DNA from 2 places in the Clostridium sp. FP1 genome. Region 1 is predicted to be linked to the other one. Evidence: a T-box and tRNA genes for the amino acid it is inferred to sense, from the RefSeq annotation. Region 1 holds a T-box; the other holds one or more tRNA genes.
The links. A T-box is a leader RNA that pairs with one kind of tRNA and senses whether it is charged. The one in region 1 lies ahead of thrS (threonine--tRNA ligase), so its partner is inferred to be a tRNA-Thr.
Positions count from the first base shown of each region.

Region 2: it has a tRNA-Thr gene. The T-box ahead of thrS (threonine--tRNA ligase) is inferred to sense a tRNA for this amino acid. The anticodon was not compared.

Region 1 is NZ_JAAMNJ020000001.1:4,695,283-4,707,402, reverse strand. Features, by position in the region: gene G9F70_RS22220 (glutamine--tRNA ligase/YqeY domain fusion protein) at 306-1,958, shown strand; gene thrS (threonine--tRNA ligase) at 2,028-3,965, opposite strand; T-box leader at 4,192-4,397, opposite strand; gene G9F70_RS22210 (polysaccharide deacetylase family protein) at 4,502-5,398, opposite strand; gene G9F70_RS22205 (hypothetical protein) at 5,445-5,687, opposite strand; gene G9F70_RS22200 (EAL domain-containing protein) at 6,078-8,201, shown strand; gene G9F70_RS22195 (NlpC/P60 family protein) at 8,420-9,484, shown strand; gene G9F70_RS22190 (DUF1450 domain-containing protein) at 9,569-9,787, opposite strand; gene G9F70_RS22185 (response regulator transcription factor) at 9,942-10,622, shown strand; gene G9F70_RS22180 (sensor histidine kinase) at 10,626-11,999, shown strand.
Region 2 is NZ_JAAMNJ020000001.1:5,112,014-5,124,133, forward strand. Features, by position in the region: gene thrS (threonine--tRNA ligase) at 1-1,499, shown strand, start outside; gene G9F70_RS24415 (acyl-[acyl-carrier-protein] thioesterase) at 1,881-2,630, opposite strand; gene G9F70_RS24420 (ECF transporter S component) at 3,101-3,688, shown strand; gene G9F70_RS24425 (DUF1858 domain-containing protein) at 3,733-3,915, opposite strand; gene G9F70_RS24430 (adenylosuccinate synthase) at 4,172-5,458, opposite strand; gene G9F70_RS24435 (NAD(P)/FAD-dependent oxidoreductase) at 5,601-7,013, opposite strand; gene G9F70_RS24440 (DUF3006 domain-containing protein) at 7,219-7,431, opposite strand; gene G9F70_RS24445 (3'-5' exoribonuclease YhaM family protein) at 7,458-8,420, opposite strand; gene G9F70_RS24450 (phosphatase PAP2 family protein) at 8,601-9,272, opposite strand; tRNA gene G9F70_RS24455 (tRNA-Thr) at 9,466-9,541, opposite strand; gene G9F70_RS24460 (zinc-ribbon domain and TM2 domain-containing protein) at 9,567-9,893, opposite strand; gene G9F70_RS24465 (replicative DNA helicase) at 10,324-11,655, opposite strand; gene lonC (Lon family ATP-dependent protease) at 11,769-12,120, opposite strand, start outside.

The sequences.
Region 1 (12,120 bases):
TTAACTACTTCAGAAGGAGATTTATATTCCAACTGAAGTTTTATTTTTATTGTGGTAGGTAATCTAACTTATATAAGAGGTGAAAAATATTCTTAAATTTTGTCAGATCATCACAGTATGTGGGTAAATCACAGGTTACGTTAAAAAATACCATAAAAATCCTAGAAAAAAATCTGTTTTTGTGATATATTTATTAGAATATAGAGAAAATTTATAAGTGCGCAAAATTATAAGTATGCTAGCTTACACTTAAGCACTTACTTGTAAGTGAACTTACGCGTAAGCTAAAAAGGAAGGTGACAAATATGGAAAACAAAACTATTTCATCAAATTTTATAAGAAATATTGTTATGGAAGATTTAGAAACAGGAAAGCACAGTAAAATCATAACTCGTTTTCCGCCAGAACCAAACGGATATTTGCATATTGGTCATGCAAAATCAATTATTTTAAACTTTGAACTGGCAGATGAATTTAGCGGTAAGACAAACTTACGTTTTGATGATACGAACCCAGCAAAAGAAGATAAAGAGTACGTTAATTCCATAGAAGAGGACATAAAATGGCTTGGGTATAAGTGGGATGAACTATTTTTTGCCTCAAACTATTTTGATGAGATGTATGATCGTGCTGTACTATTAATAAAAAATAATAAAGCATATGTTTGTGATTTAACAGCGGGCGATATGAAAGAGTACAGAGGTACTTTAAGGGAGCCAGGAAAAGAAAGCCCATACAAAAATAGAACTGTGGAAGAAAACTTAGATTTATTTGACCGTATGAGAAAAGGTGAATTCGCGGATGGAGAAAAGGTTCTAAGAGCTAAAATCGATATGAGCTCTCCTAATATAAACATGAGAGATCCAATAATTTATCGTATGTCTCATGCAGTGCATCATAATACAGGTGATAAATGGTGTATTTACCCTATGTACGATTATGCACATCCAATAGAGGATGCAATTGAAGGAATTACACATTCAATTTGTACTTTAGAATTTGAGGATCATCGCCCACTATATGATTGGGTTATAAATAATTGTGAAATGGAAAATAAACCAAGACAAATAGAATTTGCAAGGTTAAATATTACAAATACCGTAATGAGTAAAAGAAATCTTAAACAATTAGTAGACGAAGGCGTTGTAGATGCTTGGGATGATCCACGTATGCCAACTATAGCTGGACTTAGACGTCGCGGCTACACTGCAAATGCTATACGTAATTTTTGTAGAGAAATTGGAGTTGCAAAAGCTAACAGTACAGTAGATGGACAAATGCTAGAGCACTTTATAAGAGAAGATTTAAGCCCAAAAACACCTAGAACTATGGCGGTTTTAAAACCATTAAAAGTGGTTATTACAAATTACCCAGAATCTCAAGTAGAAATGCTTACAATTGAGAATAATCAAGATGATGTATCAATGGGAACTCGCCAGGTATCATTCTCAAAAGAAATATATATAGAACAAGAGGATTTTATGGAGCATCCACCAAAGAAATATTTTAGATTGTTTCCAGGAAATGAAGTAAGACTCAAAGGCGCATATTTTATAAAATGTAATGATCTAGTTAAAGATTCAGAGGGAAATGTATCTGAAATACATTGTACTTATGATATTGAAACTAAGAGTGGTACTGGATTTACAGGAAGAAAAGTTAAAGGAACAATCCACTGGGTAGATGCAACAAATGCGGTGCCAGCAGAATTTAGATTATATGAGCCTTTAATTTTAGATGAAGAGCAAGAAGAAGGAAAAACTTTCTTAGATCAAATAAATCCAAATTCTATGGAAATACTGCAAGGATTTGTAGAACCAAATATGGAATTTTCAAAACCACAAGATAAATTCCAATTCTTCAGACATGGGTATTTCAATGTGGATTCTAGATACACCTCGCAAGATAAATTAGTGTTTAATAGAATAGTATCTTTAAAAAGTTCTTTTAAAATCTAAACAAAATATAGTATTTAACAAACGTAATAAAAGCCAGTACAGGAATAATTCCTATACTGGCTTTTATTATTATAATAGTCTAGTTTCTATTTCATTTTTAATTCGTGCAATAAAGGAATCTAGTGCAATTGAACCTTCATCATCATTTCTGCGGCTTCTAACAGAAACTTCATTTAGCTCAGCTTCTTTTTCACCAACTATTAGTAGGAAAGGTGCTCTTTGCGTGCGAGCTTCACGGATTTTGTACCCGATTTTTTCTGCTCTATAGTCTCCCTCTACTCTAATGTTCTCTGCCTTTAGCTTAGCTACTACCTTATCTGCATAATCATGATACTTTTCAGAAATAGGTAATACTTTAACTTGCATTGGTGCAAGCCAAGTTGGGAAAGCACCGGCATATTTTTCTATTAAAATTGCAAGTGTTCGCTCGTAGCAACCAATAGAAGTTCTATGGATAACATATGGACGCTTTTTAACTCCATCTTTATCAACATAAGTCATGTCAAATCTTTCTGGTAGTGCGAAGTCAATTTGTACAGTAATTATAGTATCTTCTTTACCATGAACATTTTTGATTTGAAGATCAAGCTTAGGGCCGTAGAATGCAGCTTCACCAATAGCTGTCTCATAGTTTATTCCTAAATGGTCTAATATATCCTTCATTTTAGTTTCAGTATCTTCCCAAGCTTTTGGGTTGTCGATATATTTTTCTTTATCATTTGGATCCCCTTTAGAGAATCTATAAGTTATATCATCTTTGAGTCCTAATGTTTCCATGAAATAGTTAATTAAAGCTACAACATCCTTAAATTCTTGTTCTAATTGATCAGGTCTAACAACTAAATGACCCTCTGAAATAGTGAACTGACGTACTCTGATAAGACCATGCATTTCACCAGAAGACTCATTTCTAAACAATGTTGAAGTTTCAGCATATCTAATTGGAAGGTCTCTATAACTCTTTTGATCAGAATTAAAAATTGTAAATTGGAATGGGCATGTCATTGGGCGAAGTGCCATAACGTCCTCATCCTTAGATTCATCACCAAGCACAAACATTCCATCTTTATAATGATCCCAGTGACCAGACATTTTATATAAATCACTCTTAGCCATAAGAGGAGTCTTAGTTATAACGTAGCCTCTTCTTTGTTCTTCATCTTCAACGAAACGTTCAAGCAGTTGAATTACCCTTGCACCATTAGGCATAAGTAGAGGTAATCCTTGACCTATAACATCTGACGTTGTAAACAATTTTAATTCTCGTCCAAGCTTGTTATGGTCTCTTTTTTTAGCTTCTTCCACTTGAAGTATATGAGCATCTAAATCAGATTTTTTTGTGAAGGCAGTTCCGTATATACGACTGAGCATTTTATTTTTCTCGCTACCTCTCCAGTATGCTCCTGCAACTTGAGTAAGTTTAAAGGCCTTTATATATTTTGTAGACATTAAATGTGGACCTGCACAAAGATCTGTAAATTCACCATGTTTATAAAAGGATAAAACTGCATCCACTGGCAGGTCTTCGATTAATTGAACTTTAAAATTTTCATCCTGTTCTTCCATTAAAGCAATAGCTTCAGAACGGTTAAGTTCAAATCTTTCTATTGGTAAATCTTCCTTAACAATTTTCTTCATTTCTACTTCAATTTCTTTAATTTCATCTGCAGAGAAAGAACCTTGTTTATCAAAATCATAGTAGAAACCTCCATTTATAGCAGGTCCGATGGCAAGTTTTGTACTAGGGAATAATCTCTTTACTGCTTGAGCTAAAATATGAGTAGCGCTATGTCTAAAGGCCCTTTTACCTTCCTCATCATCAAAAGTTAATATACTAAGTTCAGAGTCCTCAGTAATTTTGAAACGTAAGTCTACAGTTTCACCATTTACAGTTCCAGCACAGGCAACTCTTGCAAGTCCCTCGCTAATATCTTTCGCAATTTCGATTACAGTCATTCCAGATTCATAAGATTTCATTGACCCATCTTTTAATTTAATATTTATCATATATATTACTCCCTTCTTTTTTTATGAATTTTTAGTAGAAAACCAGCATGCCTTTAGGCTTGTGGCTGAATGCCTTCTTTTAAATTAAGTAGTAGTTTTTGTGATAGATAATATATATCTATGCGAGAACTATTAAACTTGTAAGTTCACTTCATTAATCCTATACAGGTTTTTATAAACATATTTTTTATAAAACAAAAAAACCTCATCCCAATTCTAACTATAGAAAAGGGACGAGATTATAATTTCCCGCGGTTCCACCCAAATTGTTTATAAAAATAAACCACTTATTAATTATAACGGAATTACCGGACTTTATTAGAGTCACTCAGAGGTGGTCTTCAGCAAAGTGGACATTTAAGAATAATTTCAGCTAATGTATTCTCTCTCTGTAAACATGATAGGGCTTACTTTTCTCTTCGTAGTGTTAAAATATTTAATTTAAAGTAATTATAGCACTTGCGGTAAAAATGTCAAGGTGTCAATAATATTAGTTTAAAACTATTATATGCATTTTAAAAAATAACTATATTTGGTTATTTTACTACGTTAAATTGTGGTGCATAAGTATCCTTAGAAAGTACATCAAAGATAAATCCTTGACTTTTAAGACCTTCAATTATTTCTGGTAAGGCCTGTACAGTTGTAGTTTTTGGTGCTAAATCATGCATTAAAATAATGGCATGTTTTGTTTGAGAACTTTCAGTTAGAACAGCATGTACAATTTTATTTTTGTCCTGACGGTAAGCAGAAGCATCAGTGGAATCCACATTCCAATCAAAATATTTATATCCTTCTATAGTCATTTTTTTAATTACACCAGTCATTATCTCTTTACCACCATAATTATGACTGATAGTATTATTGGAACCACCTGGATATCTTAAAATATGATTAGGCTCCTTGCCAGTTATTTCAGTAAGGTAGGTATCTAATTTTTTCACATCATTATTAAAGTTATCTGGGGAGGTATAAACATCTTTATATTCATGACTATAAGTATGGTTAGCTAAAGCATGTCCACCATCAGCAATTTGTTTATATAAATCTCTTAAAGTAGGGTGACCATTTACAAAGAAAGTGGCCTTAATGTCATATTGTTTTAAGATTTTTAATATTTCTAAAGTGTTTTTTGATGGACCGTCATCAAAAGTTAAATAAGCTATTTTTGCTTTAAGGGAGGTTTCCTTATAAGATAGTTCATTTTCTTTGATTTTGTCTTGAAGATTTTTGTTTTCTGATTTTAACTTTTCATTATGGGACTGCATTTGGGTTATTTCTTGTTGTAATTTAGTAGTTTCATTTTCACTTTTTACAACGGTTACTTCGCCAATAGCTGCTTTCACAATTGAAGAAACAAATATAGTAAGAATGAAAATTTTCACTAATAGAAGTGGTAATGAGCTTTTTTTCTTTTTTCTTGAATTTCTCATAGTAAAACCGTCCTTTTTTTATTTTCATCTGCTTAAATTAATTATATTAATTTATAATAAGTTTTAATTTATTAACCTTTTCTGAAACCTTAGCATTTGTTTCAAGGAGCTGATTATTAACCTTTTTTAGAGTCTGATTTTCAGATTTTAGCGACTGAAATTCAATTTTTAAAGAATTATTTTCGATTGTAGTATCTTTAATTCTATTATTATTTGTAAAATGGACATATATTGAACCTAAAAATAAGATACTGAAAATTATAGTAGCAATAGTATTTTTTCTTTTCATTTCTTGAGCTCCTTTGTTAAAAAATTTATCGATATATAATATAATACGCTATATTATATTATAATACATTACGATAAAGTTACAAACATAAATATTAACAATATTAACTAAAATATAGGATAAATTTAAAAAAAATAATTTATACATAAATATATACAATTTTATGGTTTATATTGTATAATAATATTTGCCATAATTAATGGTAAAACTAAGTAATTGCAGTATTATGACAATTAAAAATAGAAAATATAAGAAAGAATAAAAAAAATAATATAAATTGTGAAAAACTATTAATAAAAATCATAATTTTACGATAATTATAAAGGATAATGTTAAAATAAAACATAAAACGGATAAATTATTTTGTAAGTGTTAATGGGAGGAATATAGGTGAATGAAAAGAAAATTGACTTGAATAAGATAGAAAAAAAACAATTAAAGGCAAATATTGAGTTACTTAATATTGATTGGTTGTTTAAAGATGATGTTGCACTTAAAAAGATGCCACTTAAAGTAACTATTGTATATGCTTTAATTGGTGGATTTTGGATACTATTTTCAGATAGAATTTTAAACATTCTTATTGAAAATAAATCTTTAATGGTACGTATGCAAACCATCAAAGGATGGTCTTATGTTTTAATATCATCTTTTATAATATATTTTTTAATTAACGAATTTACTAAGAAAAGTAAGGCCTCATCTCATACAATAAAAGAAAATTATCAGGAAATTCAAGCTACCTATGAGCAATTAATAGCTGCACAAGAGGAACTTCGGGCACAATTTGATGAATTAAATGAAAAACAAGCAATAATTGAAAAAAGTGAAGAAAGATATAAACTAGCTTTAGAAGGAGCTAATGATGCTATATTTGAAGTTGACCTTATAACTAAAGAGTTTTTTTCTTCAGATAAAATTAGTGATATTACAGGATGTGACAAAGATGATATAACTTCACTGGGGGATTTAATTAAGTTAGTTGCAGATGAAGATAGAAAAATAGCAATAAATGATTTTAATAATCATATTAATGGGAAGACATTATATTACCAAAGCAGTTTGAAAATAAAGTATAATGGTGGCGGAGATAAATGGGTTTTAATTAGAGGCAAGTGTCTGAGAAACAAAAATGGTCTTGCAACTAAAGTTTCAGGCTCTGTTACAGATATTTCTGGACAAAAGGATTTTGAAAATAAAATTAATAAATTGAAGTACTATGATATATTAACAGACATACCTAACAGGAAATTATTTATTAATACCCTGGAGAGTGAGATTATTAAAGCAAAAGATAAGGAAGCTAAACATGCTGTATTGTTTATTGATTTAGATAACTTTAAGGAAATTAATGATACTTTAGGCCATGATTATGGAGATGAATTATTGAAAAATGTTGCAATATCTCTTAAAGCTTCCATTAGAGAAGGGGATCTTGTTTCAAGAGTAGGTGGAGATGAATTTTTTATTTTAATGAAAAACATTGAGGATTACTCAGAGATAAGTTGTCAATGCGAAAAACTATTAAGTTCATTGAATTGTGAAATAAGCATAGTTGGTAAGCAAGTATACACTTCAGCAAGTATTGGCATTACTGTATTCCCGGATGATGGTTATGAGACCAATATACTATTAAAAAATGCAGATACTGCAATGTATAGTTCTAAATATAATGGTAAAGCCAAATATTCTTTCTTTAATAAAAATATGAGTGATATAGTGGTAAGAAGGGTTGAAATAGAAAAAGGCTTAAGGCGTGCACTTGAAAAGAATGAGTTTGAAATATATTATCAACCACAAATAGATATTATAAATAATAAAATAAAAGGATTTGAAGCGCTTTTAAGATGGAATAGTACTGAGCTTGGAAAAATACCTCCCTCAGAGTTTATACCTGTAGCAGAGGCAAGTGGATTAATAATTCCTATGGGTGATTGGATTATAAAAACTGTTTACCTCCAAAATAATTTATGGAAAAGTAAAGGGTACTTATATGATACTATTGCAATAAATTTATCTGCAGTTCAACTTCAAAATGATAAATTTGAAGAAAATTTAAAAAGAATAATAACTGAAACAAAGGTTAATACAAGATTCGTGGAACTGGAAATTACAGAAAGTATTCTTATGAAAGATTTTGAAAAGAGTGTTAAACTACTTACTGAAATTAGAGACTTAGGTATAAAAATTGCCTTAGATGACTTTGGAACAGGATATTCTTCTCTTAGTTATTTAAAACAGCTACCTATAAATACACTGAAAATAGATAAGTCCTTTATCGATAATATTGTTACAAATGAAAGAGAAAAAGCCATAGTAGATGGGATAATACAACTTGCACAAAAAATTGATTTAGACGTTATTGCAGAGGGAGTAGAAACAAAGGAACAAATTAAACTATTGCAAAGCATGGGCTGTAATCAAATACAAGGCTATTATTTTAGCAAACCGCTACCATCAGATGAAATCGAAGAAAAATTCTTAAAAACTAATTGGATTAAACCATATAATTAAAAAACAAAGAGCAGTGATTTTTGAAATCACTGCTCTTTGTTTTTTAAAAAAAATAATAAATATAATAAGGGATGTTCAATAGAATATAATTATGCTATAATTATACATAAATGTATAATTAAGCAAATAAAGTTAAGCTAACAAAGTACATATGAGTTTTTGATACATTTTATCTAGGATTTATTTATAAATTCTAAAAGAACGAGGGGGATGTAAAAATGAAGCATGTATTTAGAAACATGGCAGTTGTGACAACTCTAATTTTCACTTTAAATGTAAATGCATTAATGGTTAAAGTAAATGGGAAGTTACAATCACAGAAGTATTCACTAACTAGAGCTCAAACCGAAAGTCAAACAATTGAAAGAAAAATAGAACAATATGATAATGAAATTGAAAAAAACATGGCTAAAACAGAGGAGAATAAAATTAAAATATTACAAACTGAAAAGGCAATTAAAAGTGCTGTAGAAGAGATAAATAAGGTTGGAAATGAAGCGAAAAAGGAACAAGAATTATTCGATGCTAGAATGCGAACCATGTACATGAACGGGTTTGATGGATATACTAGTGTTTTACTAAATGCAGAGAGCTTTGGAGATTTTATATCAAGGGTAGAGAATGTAAGAATCATAATAAAGTTTGACAAAAAAGTAATGGGTGAGTTTGAAGCAATCCAAAATAAATTAAATGAAAAGCAGCATTGTCTAAATAATACAAAGGCTGCATTACTTAATTTGCAGGTAGATAACAAGCTAAAGTTAGACAAGATAATCTTGGATAAAGAATCACAAAACAAATTGATAACTCAGTTAGATATCAAGGAAAATAACCTTATAACTAGGAGCGGTAAAGAGCAAGTATTAGTAAATCAAAGCATAGAAAAATCAGTAGATAAATATACGTCCTCAAGGGGAGCCACTAATTTATCAAAAGATTCTATAATAAGCTATGCTTCTAACTTCATTGGAATACCATATATATGGGGTGGTACATCACCTTCCACTGGGTTTGATTGCTCAGGATTTACGCAATACGTATATAGGCATTTTGGAATATCGGTGGGAAGATCCACATATGATCAAATAAATGATGGTATAGGAGTATCTAAAAGTGATCTTCAACCAGGTGATTTGGTGTTTTTTGGAATTGGAGACAAGCCTGAGCATACAGGTATTTACGCTGGTAATAATAATTACATTCATTCTCCTCGCACAGGAGATGTAATTAAAGTTTCACCTATGACGAGAGGCGATTATATAACCGCTAGACGATTAAATTAGAAAATATCTACTCTTTAAGGCACATTTTAATAAATAGCAAGTCAAAATGCTAAGTATATTGACTTGTTATTTATTTTGAGGCACCTAAGGGATTAATAATTTACTGATTATAGTATTATATAAATCCTCTTCATCAACACCCACTAATAGTTCCTTGCCCACCATGGCTATAGGATGAGACTTACATTTATGACATTTTCCAAAACATTTTTTTATGGATATCTTTATATTAGGATGAGTTTCAGTTATCATAGTAATAACAGCATCATTCCATTTATTATGCTTGCAGAATTTAACTTTCATTAGATCAACTCCTTAAAATTTAGCAATTATAAGATGAAAAGAATATATATTCATATTCTATGCTAAATATTATGGGAATATAATCCTGAGAGAAAATTATAGATGAATAGCTTGGGGACGGTTAACAATTAATTTAAACAAAGGAGAATTAAACATGGACAATATATTAATTATTGAAGATGAGGAAAAGGTTTCAGAAATACTAAAAGCATATCTTGAAAAAGCTGGATATGGGGTTTATTGTACTACAAAGGGTATGGAAGGAATAAAACTTTTCGAGAAAATACCATTCAGCTTAGTTATATTGGATTTAATGCTACCAGACATAGCTGGTGAAGAGGTGTGTAGTATTTTTAGAAAAATTTCCGAAGTCCACATATTTATGCTTACAGCAAAGAGTACATTAGATGATAGGATAGAAGGATTAAACCTTGGAGCAGATGAGTATCTAATTAAGCCTTTCAGTCCACGAGAACTAACTGCAAGAGTAAATGCATTATTTAGAAGGCTTAATGTACATGAGTCTGAAACAAAAGTTTATAATAATGGAGATTTAGAAATTAATTATGAGAAAAGGATAGTTAAGGTACGTGGCACAGAAATAGCACTTACACCAAATGAATTTGATATAGTATATATTCTTTCATCTAATGTGGGTAAAGTATTTACTAGGGAACAGCTCATTGAAAGGATTATGGGAATAGATTTTCAAGGATTTGATAGAACAATAGATGTACATATTAAAAATATACGTAAAAAGATAGAAGAGGATAGTAGGAACCCTAAATATATAGTAACCGTAACTAGAATTGGTTATAAATTTGGTGGTGACTAATTTATGCAAAGCATAAGAAAAAGATTAAGTATTATTTTAGTGTGCACCTCTATATTAGTACTTTTCATAGCCACCCTTTTGGTAAACATAGCAATATCAAGGACCTTTGATAAGTATTTAGTGGAAATACAAAATAAGAGGAATACTAGAATAGTAAAATATTTAGAAGAGGTATATAAAAGAACTAATAAGTGGAATGAAACATCAGGAATAGAAATTATGCATGAAGCTTATATGAGTAATTATTGCCTTACACTTAAGGATGAAAATAAAAAGATAGTTTGGGGAATGAATCCAAAGGATATGGCCCAAGATCCAAATGTTAATATGCATGTTAAAAATGAAGGGATTTATACTACAAGCACTTTTCAAATAAAACCTGTAGACAAAATTGTAGGATACGTAGAAATAGGGCAATATGCTCCGGTAATATTATCCCAAGAGGATGTAAATTTCAAAGTTTCAATAAACGAAAGTATTATTTTAAGTGTTATACTTTCAACTTTAATAACAATATTAATTAGTCTGTTTATTTCGAAGCAATTCTCTACTCCTCTTAGGCAGGTTTCAAAAATTTCTGTTCATCTTTCGAATGGAAATTATCACGAAATGTCAAAGGAGAAGAGTAGTATTTTAGAACTTGAAGATTTAAGAAATAGCATAAATACACTGGGAGAAAAGCTTCAACATCAGGATGTACTCAGAAAAAGGCTGATATCAGATATATCTCATGAAGTTAGAACCCCTCTTAATATTCTTCAAAATAATTTTGAAGCTATGATTGATGGTATATTTCCCGTAGACAATGAAAGATTAACTTATCTTAATGAAGAAGTTATTAGATTTGGAAAGCTTTTAGATAGTTTAAATGCCCTGAAAGAGGTAGAAGGAGAAGAGACAGTTCTAAACCTGGAAGAAATATCTTTGAAGGACACTCTAACCTCAGTTGTAAAGGAATTTGAATTAATAACTGAAAATAAAAATCTTAACATGACTTTAGAATGTAATACCAGTAAACAATTTAACATTTTAGGGGACACAGATAAAATAAAACAGGTAATTATTAATTTACTTTCAAATGCAGTTAAGTTTACTAAAGAGCAAGGTGAAATTTCTATCACTTTAAAAGAAACTGATAGAAAAGTAATATTAAAAATAGAAGATACAGGCATTGGCATTAGTGATGAAGACTTACCTTATATATTTGAAAGATTGTATAGAGCAGATAAAAGTAGACATGAAATAGAAGGTATGGGAATAGGATTAACCATTGTAAAAAACATCTTAAACCTTCATAAGGCAAGCATAGATGTTATAAGTAAAGAAGGGAAGGGTTGCGTGGTTACTGTTTATTTTAATAGGTATAGGGACGGTTAACAATTATTTACTCTATTTTTGAGAGGGTATAATTTTTTTAAAAAAAGCTTATACCCTTTAATTTATAAATGCACTTATTAGTAGCTTATTTTAATTATCTTAAGAGTACAGATAAATATTT
Region 2 (12,120 bases), 420 kb from region 1:
TCTCAAGGGAGGAAGCTACAAAGCTTATGCTGGAAAAAGAAGAACCCTATAAAACTGAATTAATTGAAAATCTACCAGAGGGAGAGATTATATCCTTCTATAGACAAGGGGAATTTGTTGATCTTTGTGCAGGTCCACATGTTCCAGCCACTTCATATATTAAAGCATTTAAGCTTTTATCTGTTGCAGGCGCTTACTTTCGAGGTGATGATAATAATAAGATGCTCCAAAGAATATATGGAACAGTATTTACTAAAAAAAGTGAATTAGAAGCTTATATTAATATGCTTGAAGAAGCAAAAAAAAGAGATCATAAAAAGCTAGGAAGGGAACTTAAATTATTTACATTTATGGAGGAAGGACCAGGATTTCCATTTTTCCTACCAAATGGTGTTGTTTTAAAGAATAATTTAATTGAGTATTGGAGAGGTCTTCATAAAAAATTTGGATACGTAGAAATTGAAACTCCATTAATCTTAAACAGAAAACTTTGGGAAACTTCGGGACATTGGCAACACTATAAAGAAAATATGTACACAGTTAATATTGATGAAGAAGATTTCGCAATTAAGCCAATGAACTGCCCTGGAGGCATGCTTGTTTATAAGTCAGAACCTCATTCATATAGGGATTTACCTATAAGGGTAGGAGAGCTTGGCAAAGTGCACAGGCATGAGTTGTCTGGTGCTATACAAGGACTTATGAGAGCAAGAGCCTTCACTCAGGATGATGCTCATATATTTATGCTTCCACAACAAATAAAAGAAGAAATAAAAGGCGTTATCAGACTTATAGATGAAGTTTACTCAAGGTTTGGATTTAAATATAATGTTGAACTTTCAACAAGGCCAGAAAATTCTATGGGGAGCGATGAGGAGTGGCAAATAGCAGAAAGCTCACTTGCTGCAGCATTAGATGAGATGAATATACAATATAAGATAAATGAGGGTGATGGAGCGTTTTATGGTCCAAAAATCGATTTTCACTTAGAAGATAGTATAGGTAGAAGTTGGCAGTGTGGAACTATACAATTAGACTTTCAACTTCCTCAAAGATTCGATTTGAATTATATTGGCAGTGATGGTGAGAAGCATAGACCCATAGTAATACACAGAGTAATCTTTGGAAGTTTAGAGAGATTTATTGGAGTATTAATAGAGCATTTTGCAGGTAAGTTTCCAACTTGGATTGCACCTGTACAGGTAAAAGTATTACCTATTTCAGAAAAATTTGCTGATTATGCAAAAGATGTGGCAACCAGCCTTAATGAAAATAATATCAGAGTAGAATTTGATGGTAGGGTAGAAAAAATTGGTTATAAAATTCGCGAAGCAAGAAACGAGAGAGTTCCCTATATTTTAGTTATAGGAGAAAAAGAGCAACAAGAAGGCAATATATCTATAAGAAGTAGAAAAGATGGCGATGAGGGAGCAGCTTCTTTAAGTGAATTTATTTCAAGGCTTAAACATGAAATAGACAATAAAATTCTAGAAGTTTAATAATAACTAACAAAATATAAAATTATGGGAGTTTATTTTATGCATTCCTCATCCATTATTTCCTAGGACATTAGAGAAATAGTATTAGAATTGATTAATAAATCAAAGTGGATTTAATCACCTAGGAAACAAAAATACCTTATATTTTTTTTAGATTATGCTAACAAAAGTATATGTTGCGCGGAATGCTTCTGAACAAGCCTTAGTAATTCTTAATTTATTTTATCTATAGATGCGTAAAGAAAATCACATGTTTGAGCGATAGCGAGTTTGTGATTTTTAGCATCTATAAATAAAATAAATTTTAGAATTACTTGGCGAAGTGAAAGCATTCCTAGTAACATATACTTTTCGTTATAGCATAATCTAAGAAAAAACCCTTTAAATCCAAGTACTTTCTAACAGTGTGAGCTCAGTACCCTCTTCATTTATTATTTTATGCCTACATATTGTTTTATTCTCTTCTCTTATAACTTCTGTGCTTACCTTTATTGTTTCTCCATAGATTGTTTCTTTTTCGTAGTTTACCTTAATATTCTTTAATTCACAATTTAGTATCACATCCCCAGGCACCGTTTCTAAAGCCCAAGCAACATAATTAACATTATTCACATGCATATTTGTATCAATATCACTATATCTCACTTGGAAACTTTTCTCACTATCAACTGTATTTATTGGTTTTATATCCTCAATTTCTATAGAGGTATTATTGCTATCATCTATACCATATGCGCCATACATCTCTTCTGTAATTCTTATTGGACGTCTTCTATCTGTATTTATTAAAATCCACACAGAAGTCGCATATCCTATTGTATTTCCTTCTATATCAATAATTTCATGCTTTCTATAGGCATAAAATTTTCTAAATGAATATGCAAAAGTTTTTACTTTTATAGTTTCGTTTAAAAGTGGATACGACTCCATTGTTATGTCCCATTTATATAAAACCCACGCCATATGATTCTCTTTAAGATGCTCTATCCCCACTCCTAAAACTTCACTTTGGTACATTGCCATATCACCAAGATAATCTATAATACTTGTAATTAAAGCTCTTTTATGAATATCTACTTCATAATAATGAATGTTGTAATTTCTATCTGAAACCATTGGAATCCTACTCATACTATGCCTCCTGTATTTTATATTTGGCACAATAACTATTAATTTTTATGCCTCTTAATTTTGTTCATACTTAAAATCATATCAAACTAAACTAATACGGTAAACATTAACACTCTAATGTTTACACAAAGTTTTATATTTTTAATAATTTGTTGATTTTAAGGACAAAATTTACATCATATTTACAGCCACTAATGTAAATCAATACTAATGCTTTAAAATTTATTTTTTCTTGTATTTTGCTAACAAAAGCATATGTTGCGCAGAATCCATTGTAACAAGCCTTAGTAATCCTTTATTTTGTTTATTTTAGAATATTCAGAGTTTTATGAAATTGTTTTCATCTATGTAATTTTTATGAAAAAAGTGATAAAATACTATTGTCAGTATTCATTGTGAAACTGAACTATATATAAGGATTATCAATATAATCGACTTATATCCTTATGGAATAAGAGCGGAGGTAAAATATGATTAATAATTCTATTCAAAAAAGAAGAATAAAAACAAATCAACTTACAACTATCGGTATGCTGTCAGCTATTTGCGTCGTACTCGGATTAACTGGATATGGTTTTATTCCACTGCCTGGTGCAAAAGCTACTATCATGCATATTCCTGTTATTATTGGCTCTATAATAGGTGGACCTATGGTTGGAATGACTATCGGATTAATATTTGGAATTTTTAGCATTATGCAAAATATTATGGCTCCAAATATACTATCTTTTGCTTTTATAAATCCGTTAGTATCCGTATTGCCAAGAGTTCTTATTGGCTTTACTTCTTACTATGTTTATAACCTAAGCTTTATTAAAAAAGATAGCCTAAAAATTGGCCTAGCTACTGTTATTGGTTCTTTAACTAACACCTTTGGTGTTCTTACTATGATATATATTTTATATGCAGCTAAATTTGCCGTTTCTAAGGGCATAGATCCCTCTATTGCTGCCAAGACCATTTATGGTATAGCTGTAATAAACGGCGTTCCGGAGGCTATAATAGCTACTATAATTACTATACCTGTAATTCTTTCGATTAAAAAGATAAAAAAATAAAAAAAAACAAAGACACTTAGCTTTTGCTAAGTGTCTTTGTTTTTTTATGCGTTTAATTTAGCCATTAATGCTTCTAAATCAAGACCATGAACCATTGCTGCTTCTTCTATTGTTTCAGCTTGTGCTGAAGGACATCCTACACAACCCATTCCAAATCCCATTAATACTTCAACTGATTCTGGTTTTTGTCTTACAACTTCACCTATTGTCATATCCTTAGTTATTATCATAGTATCTACCTCGCTTTTTTTTAATTTTAAATAATTATATCAGAATTTAACTAGCAAATAAATAAAAATATTTATTTAACTTTAATTATCATTCTCATTCTATTGCATATGCTTCTATTTTGCAAGTACGCACTTTTTTAATCTTTAGTATATACTTGTATACCTTAAATCATCTCCACAATATTATAATTCCCTATAATATATAAGACATACCTATTGCAAAAATTATCTTTACAATAGGTATGTCTATTTTCTATATTTCAGTTAATACCATTGTTTGATCTCTTTTTGGTCCTACTGATACTATTGAAACTTTAACTCCTGTAAATTCTTCAATTCTCTTTATGTATATTTTAGCATTTGCTGGAAGCTCATCATAACTTCTTGCCTCTGCTATACCTTCGTCCCAACCTTCAAACTCTTCATATACTGGAACGCATTTAGCTAAATCCTCAAGACTTGCTGGGAAGTAATCTATAACGCTTCCTTCGAATTCATAACCTACACAAATTTTAATTTTTTCAAGTCCTGCTAGCGTATCTATTTTAGTTACAGCAAAGCTAGTAAGTCCTGAAATTCTTGCTGCAGTTTTTAGTATAACAAGGTCAAGCCATCCACATCTTCTTGCTCTGCCTGTTGTTACACCAAATTCAAATCCCTTTTCTCGAATCCATTCTCCAACTTCATTATCAAGTTCTGTTGGAAATGGTCCTTTTCCTACTCTTGTAGTATAAGCTTTCGCTATTCCTACAGCATTTGTTATCATAGTAGGTCCTATTCCAGCCCCAGTGCAAACTCCTCCTGCAATAGTGTTAGAAGAAGTTACAAAAGGATATGAACCATAATCTATATCAAGTAGAGTTCCTTGTGCTCCTTCAAATAAAACATTTTTTCCTGATTTTATTGCGTCAAAAACTTTTACTGATATATCTTTTACAAAAGGTCTCATTCTTTCTGCATACTCTAAGTATTGTGTATATATTGTATCAAAATCTAGTGCTTTTCCACCCAAAACTTTTGTTATTATATCATTCTTCATTGATAAACTAGTTTTAAGTTTTTCTTTGAAAACATCTTTTTTCATTAAATCACAAACTCGAATTCCACTTCTTTCAAACTTGTCAGTGTAACAAGGGCCTATACCTTTTTTTGTAGTTCCTATATCATTTTTACCTCTAGCTATTTCATATAGGCTATCTAACTCTTTATGGTATGGCATTATAACCTGTGATCTATCACTAATCATTAATCTTTCTGGAGTTATGTTCTCACCTAGCGCTTCTAAGTAGTCAATTTCTGTAAATAGCGCTTCTGGGTCTACAACCACGCCATTACCTATTACATTCAATTTATCTTTATATAATATTCCTGATGGTATTAAGTGAAGCTTATATTCTTTTTCTCCTACGACTACAGTATGACCTGCATTATTTCCGCCTTGGAATCTGACAACCACATCAGCTCCCTCAGCTAGATAATCCGTCATCTTACCTTTACCTTCGTCTCCCCATTGGGCCCCTAAAATAATAAATGCTGACATATAAATTCCTCGCTTTCTTTCATTTCGCAATAAAATTTCACAATTAATGTATTTAAAAAATTCTATTGTCTCATATGTTTACATACCTTTTAAATTATACACTTTTAATATTGATATAACCAATTATTTAGTTTAAATACTATTAGTCTTCCTTTTTAGCTATGTCTCTAGCTACAACTACACCGGTTGTTGATGCTTGCATCAGTCCTCTAGTTATTCCTGCTCCATCACCTATGGTGTACAAATTGCTAATAGATGTTTCAAATTTATCATTTGTGCTAATCTTACTAGAATAGAACTTTACTTCCACTCCATAGAGTAGTGTATTTTTACTATATAAACCTGGTGCTATCTTATCAAAAGCCTTTAATGCTTCTACTATAGAAGTTAAATGCCTTTGTGGCAATACAAAGCTTAAATCTCCTGGTACTGCTGATTTTAAAGTAGGCACAGTAGTTGATTTAGCTAATCTGTCATAATCTGTTCTTCTTCCTTTTAATAAATCTCCCAGTCTTTGGACCATTATGCCTCCGCCAGTTAACATATTACCTAGCTGAGCTATATATTTACCATAAGAAATAGGCTGATCAAAAGGCTCTGTAAAAGTAGTAGATACAAGCATTGCAAAATTTGTATTAGTTGTTCTTAGCTTTTGGTCTGAATAGCTATGACCATTTACAACTGCTATTTTATTATCATCATAGTATTCTGCCGACACTACTCCACCTGGGTTCATACAAAAGGTTCTAACCTTACTGTCAAATGTATCAGAATAATATACTAATTTTGCTTCATATAAATCCTTAGTTAAATGATCCATAACAGAATTAGGTACCTCTACGCGAAGTCCAATATCTACTGCATTATTAGTAACCACAATATTATGTTTTTTGGCTTCATTTGAAACCCATTCCGCCCCACCTCTACCTGGTGCTGCTACAACATATTTTGCATCAACCTTAACCACACCGTCTTTATTTTTTAACAATATCCCAGTGGCTTTATTATCTTCTATTAATATTTCTTCTACTTCACTAAGTTCTATAAATTCTGTATTTGTATTATCTATTAAATGATGGTACATAGATTTTAAAACTTCATAGGCAAGTTCTGTTCCTAAATGCCTTACTGGGCATTCAACAAGACGGATATTATGTTTACTTGCTTCGTATTTAACCTCTTCAACCTTATCACTATTGAGTCCATATATCTTTTCATTTGCTCCAAATTTTATATAAATGTCATCACAATACTTTATTAATTTTTTTGATTCATCTTCAGAATAATATTCAAGAAGTCTTCCACCCACCTCTGGGCTTAAAGAAAGTTTACCATCTGAAAAAGCTCCAGCACCTGACCACCCAAATGTTATCCCACAAGGATTACATTTAACACATTTTCCATTAACTCTCGCCGGACATTTTCTTTTCTCTATACTTCTTCCCTTATCAACTATAAGTACACTAAGTTCAGGTTTTTTATTTGTAATTTCTAGTGCCGTAAATATTCCCGCAGGTCCGGCTCCTACAATAACTACATCGTAAAAATTTTTCATTTCACATACCCCCTTGCATGTCTCTGTGGGTAGATAACAATTATCAATCGCTATCTCTACTGTATTAATTTCGGGCAAATAACAATTATAAGTGTTTCTTTACCCACTTAATAGTATCAGAGCTAGGTGTCTCAGTCAATATAAAACGCGAATATTTATAATTTATTTTTAATAATAGTTCGTGTATTTTCATTGCAAATCTATGCTACTCATCCCATAAACCCTCTGTTAATTTTTCTATTTCTTTTTTTCTTTTCAAAGTTCCTTCATTATCAATAGTTATACTTTCTGATATCTCTATAACCGTACCTTCCTGGGCTTCTATTGGCAATTTTCTTTTATCTATATTAATTGTTTTTCTGCCCTGCAGCTCTACCACTGCATAGTTTCCTTCAAATCTATCTATTATTCCCTTCATTACTATCACCTTTACCTAAACATTTCTTATTTACTTATAAAACTCTTATAAATACTTATATTATCTAAGGACCATATTCTTTCTGAAAATTTACCTTGTGCTGTATCAGTTAATGCCTTATTCATATCATACATTCTTGCATCCATTATATCCAAATGATGTAGCATCTCAGCTTCCGGTATCATAGGTTTTTTAGGACTTCCATATTCCGCTTCATAATGATGAGCTAGCACCATATGTTGTAATAACATGGATACCTCTTTGTCTGCTTTAACCTGGATACTCGCTGTTTCTATCATTTTAATTCCTTGAACTATATGTCCTATAAGTTGGCCTTCTATTGTATATTCAGATACAATCCCAAGTTCACTAGCATTCATTTCATATATTTTACCAATATCATGAAGTATTATACCTGCATATAGTAAATCCGTATTTAGAAAAGTATAAATTTCACTTAATTTTTCCCCTGCCTTAAGCATAGTGGTTGTATGATATAAAAGTCCTGCCCTTATAGCATGATGATTAGACTTAGCTGCAGGATAATGCATTAACTTTTCTTCATTATCACTTAAAATATTTGTAACTATATTTTGAATATCTGTATTTTTAATTTTAGATAGATAATTTAAAATATCATCATACATTTTTTCTGCTGGATATGGTGCCACTGCAACATAATCACCAATTTTAACTTCATCTTTTTCCTCTGCCAGCCTTATCATTTCTATTTTTAATTGAAGTTTTCCTCTCCACTCATTTACAGTACCTTTTACCTTCACTAAAATATTTTGTTTGAATGTATTTTCTAATTCTTCATTACATTCCCAAAGTTTTGCATTTATATCGCCTGTAGCATCTCCTAAGTTAAAATCGAAATATTTATTTGTATTACTATTATTGGAAACCTTGATATCTACAGATTTTATAACGAAAAAGCCTTCAACTCTATCACCTTTTTTTATTTCACTTATCTTTTTAACTTCCATATTTATCTCCTTATATTGTATTGAACTTATTATATATAATACATTATGCTGATATAAGTGCTTAATATTTCTATATCTGTTAAATAAATTACACAACTTAAATATACTCTCTAATTATACATCATTATTGTTTTTCCTCCAATATTATTATAATTGCCTATAAATTAAGAAATCCTTCGCTTAAGAAGGATTTTTTAATTTTCTTTTTATAATCCAAATTGAAGATAGTCTATTTTTCATTGTAGCAATATGTTCTTTTTTAGCATTATTTGTAAATCTAAATATTACTTCACTTAATAGTATAGCAAATACCAAATCTAGTATCACATGTTGCTTAACAAATTGGGTAGATATAATTATAAGTATCCCTATTATATTAAAAATTAAGCTTACAATTGTACTATTTTTAGTATGATTAATGCCTTTCATTAGAATATAAGTTGTTGTGACATGCATACTTGGAAAGCAGTTAAATGGATTATCATATTTATATATTATAGTTACTAATTTAGATAATATGTCCAAATTAGTAATTATCGGCCTAGGTACTGTAGTTTGAAAAACAGTATAGATAATATAGCATATGGCTATTCCAATATTTAAACTAATTAGAGAAATATAATAATTTTTACGATTTTTCATGCATAAATATATTAAACCTATAGCAATATAAGCATACCAAGTTATATATGGCAGTATAAATATTTTAAGAAATGGTATTGTTCCATCTAAATTTGTTACTAAACTATTTATATTTCCATCTCCATTATTTAAAAGTTTATAAAAAATAATAGAAATTGCAATAGATATCATAAAACTCAATGCAATTAAGTCTTCCTTAAACTTTTTCATAAAGTCTCCTTTCTACCTTACTCTTGCAATCATCACAAAATATTCTTAACCTTTAAACTCAAATTTAAATTTTAGTATATATACATTTTCTGCAGTACAAGGATTAATATTCATGTTTTTTTAATTTTACATAAAAAAAGCTATTTATATATGGAATACTCATATATAAATAGCCTTTTCTATTCTATAAATTTGGAGCTGAAAAAGGGGATCGAACCCTCGACCTACGCGTTACGAGTGCGTTACTCTACCAACTGAGCTATTTCAGCATATCTAAAGAGGGTTTAACCCTCTTTAGTAATTATACATATTTTTATTTAAATGTAACCCATTTATATCAGTAAATGAATTAGTAGCAATTAAAATCAAATCAATTAACGCCCATATTCCAAAACCACCAAAGGTTAAGATCATTAAAATTCCTGTACCTGTTTTACCTACATAAAATCTATGAATACCAAGCGGTCCAATAAAAATACAGAGCAACAATGCAACTAACCAGTTTTTGTCACTAATAGTCCTTACTTCGGTCTTACTCTGTTGAATTAATAAATTAATACCACAGGTTTTACAAAAATTAGATCCATCATCATTTTGAGCTCCACAATTATGGCAGAACATTAAATCACCCTTTTCACATTATTTCAATATCATATTTACATTTTATCATATGTGTCAACATTTTACTATATGTATAACATTTATCTATTTACCAATAATTTTTAATTACCTATCGCCACCAATGCATTTCTAGCAATATATATCTTTTTTTATATCATAAAAAAATAATATTATTTTCTTAGAGGATGTAAGCAAAAGTATATATTGCGTAAAATGCGTATGAGCAAGCCTTAGTAATTCTTAATTTATTTTATTTACGGCTGCGTAAAAAAAAATGCATGTTTGAGCGAAGCGAGTTTGCATTTTTTAGCAGCTGTAAATAAAATAAATTTTAGAATTACCTGGCGACGCGAACGCATTTGTAGCAATATATACTTTTAGTTAAAACATCCTCTAAGAAAAATATTTTCAATTTACATAATATTATTGGTTAATCTCTATGAATTACATCAAGCCTCGCAAATTTACTGAATTGACCTATCCATGCCAGTCTTACTGTACCTACAGGACCATTCCTTTGTTTTGCTATAATACACTCTGCTACATTCTTATCTTCTGTTTCTTTATCATAATACTCATCTCTATATAAGAACATAACAATGTCAGCATCCTGCTCAATGGATCCTGACTCTCTAAGGTCAGAAAGCATTGGCCGATGATCAGCTCTTTGCTCTGGCGCACGTGACAGCTGTGATAATGCTATAACAGGGCACTGCATCTCTTTTGCAAGGGCTTTAATAGATCTTGATATTTCTGATACTTCTTGTTGTCTACTTTCCGGATTACTCCCAGACATAAGTTGAAGATAATCTATAACTATCATGTCTATACCATGCTCCATTTTTAGTTTCCTACATTTTGAACGCATATCCATAACAGAAGTTCCTGCTGTATCATCAATAAATATTTTAGCAGCAGCTAGAGGCCCAGATGCTTTCGCTATGTTTTCCCAATCCTTATCTTCTAAATTACCATGTCTAAGCTTTGACATATCAACATTTGCTTCTGAACAAAGTAATTTGTAGGCAAGTTGTTCCTTAGACATTTCCAGTGAAAATATAGCTACGTTTTTCCCTTCTCGAAGGGCTGCATACTCAGCTAAATTTAGTGCAAAGGTAGTTTTACCCATAGAAGGTCTCGCAGCAATAAGAATCATATCACCCTTTTGAAATCCAGCGGTCTTTTCATCTAGTTCTGGGAAACCACTAGGTATTCCAGTTGTTTCTCCTTTATTATTAAAGATTCTTTCTATTTCTAAAAAGCCTCTCTCAAGCACTGTATTCATTGGTTCAAAATCACTTGAATTTTTTCTTTCTGCTATATTAAAGACCTTTTGCTCTGCAAGGTCCATTACTGCTTCCACATCATCTTGCTTATTATAACAATTTTCCATAATTTCCGTAGAAGCTCTAATAAGTTTTCTTAAAGTAGACTTATCATCTACAATTTTTATGTAAGAACTTAAATTAGCAGTAGAGGGTATCGAGTTACTTATTTCTGTAATATAAGTAATCCCCCCTGAAGCTTCTAACTTTTCAGAAGAACGTAAATGCTCCAGTAGTGTAATCATATCAATAGGCGTGTCCTTTTGATATAAATCAAAAATAGCGTTGAATATAACCTTATGAGAATCTCTGTAAAAATCATCACCGTTTAAAATCTCCACGACCCTTGATATGGCAGTTTTATCTATAAGCATTGATCCAATTACCGATTGTTCTGCTTCTAAGTTATAAGGCAAACTTCTAAGGGGTGTATCCATTTTTCATCTCTCCTAAGGTAATGTTTATGCCCTGCTAAAATTTCAGCCTGGAAGATGTAATCATCTTCCAGGGTGATTATTTAACAGGGCCATTAATTATAGTTAATTATATTTTATGCGAAGACTAATTTCATTAGTTCCTCAATGGTCGATATAGCTTTTGTTTCAATATCCACAAGATCAATAGGTACTTCTTTTTCATTCTCCTTGGGAACAATGACTAGCTTAATTCCTTTTCTTCTTGCACCATAAATTTTCTCAAATATGCCGCCTACTGGTTTTATAATACCACGAAGTGATATCTCTCCAGTTACTGCGATATCCTGCCTTAAAGGTTTATCTAAAAGCGAACTAATTATGCATACAGTTATAGCGGCTCCGGCGGATGGTCCATCTATTTTACCTCCACCTACTATATTTACATGTATGTCATAATCCTTAATATCCTTATTTGTGGTCTTTCTT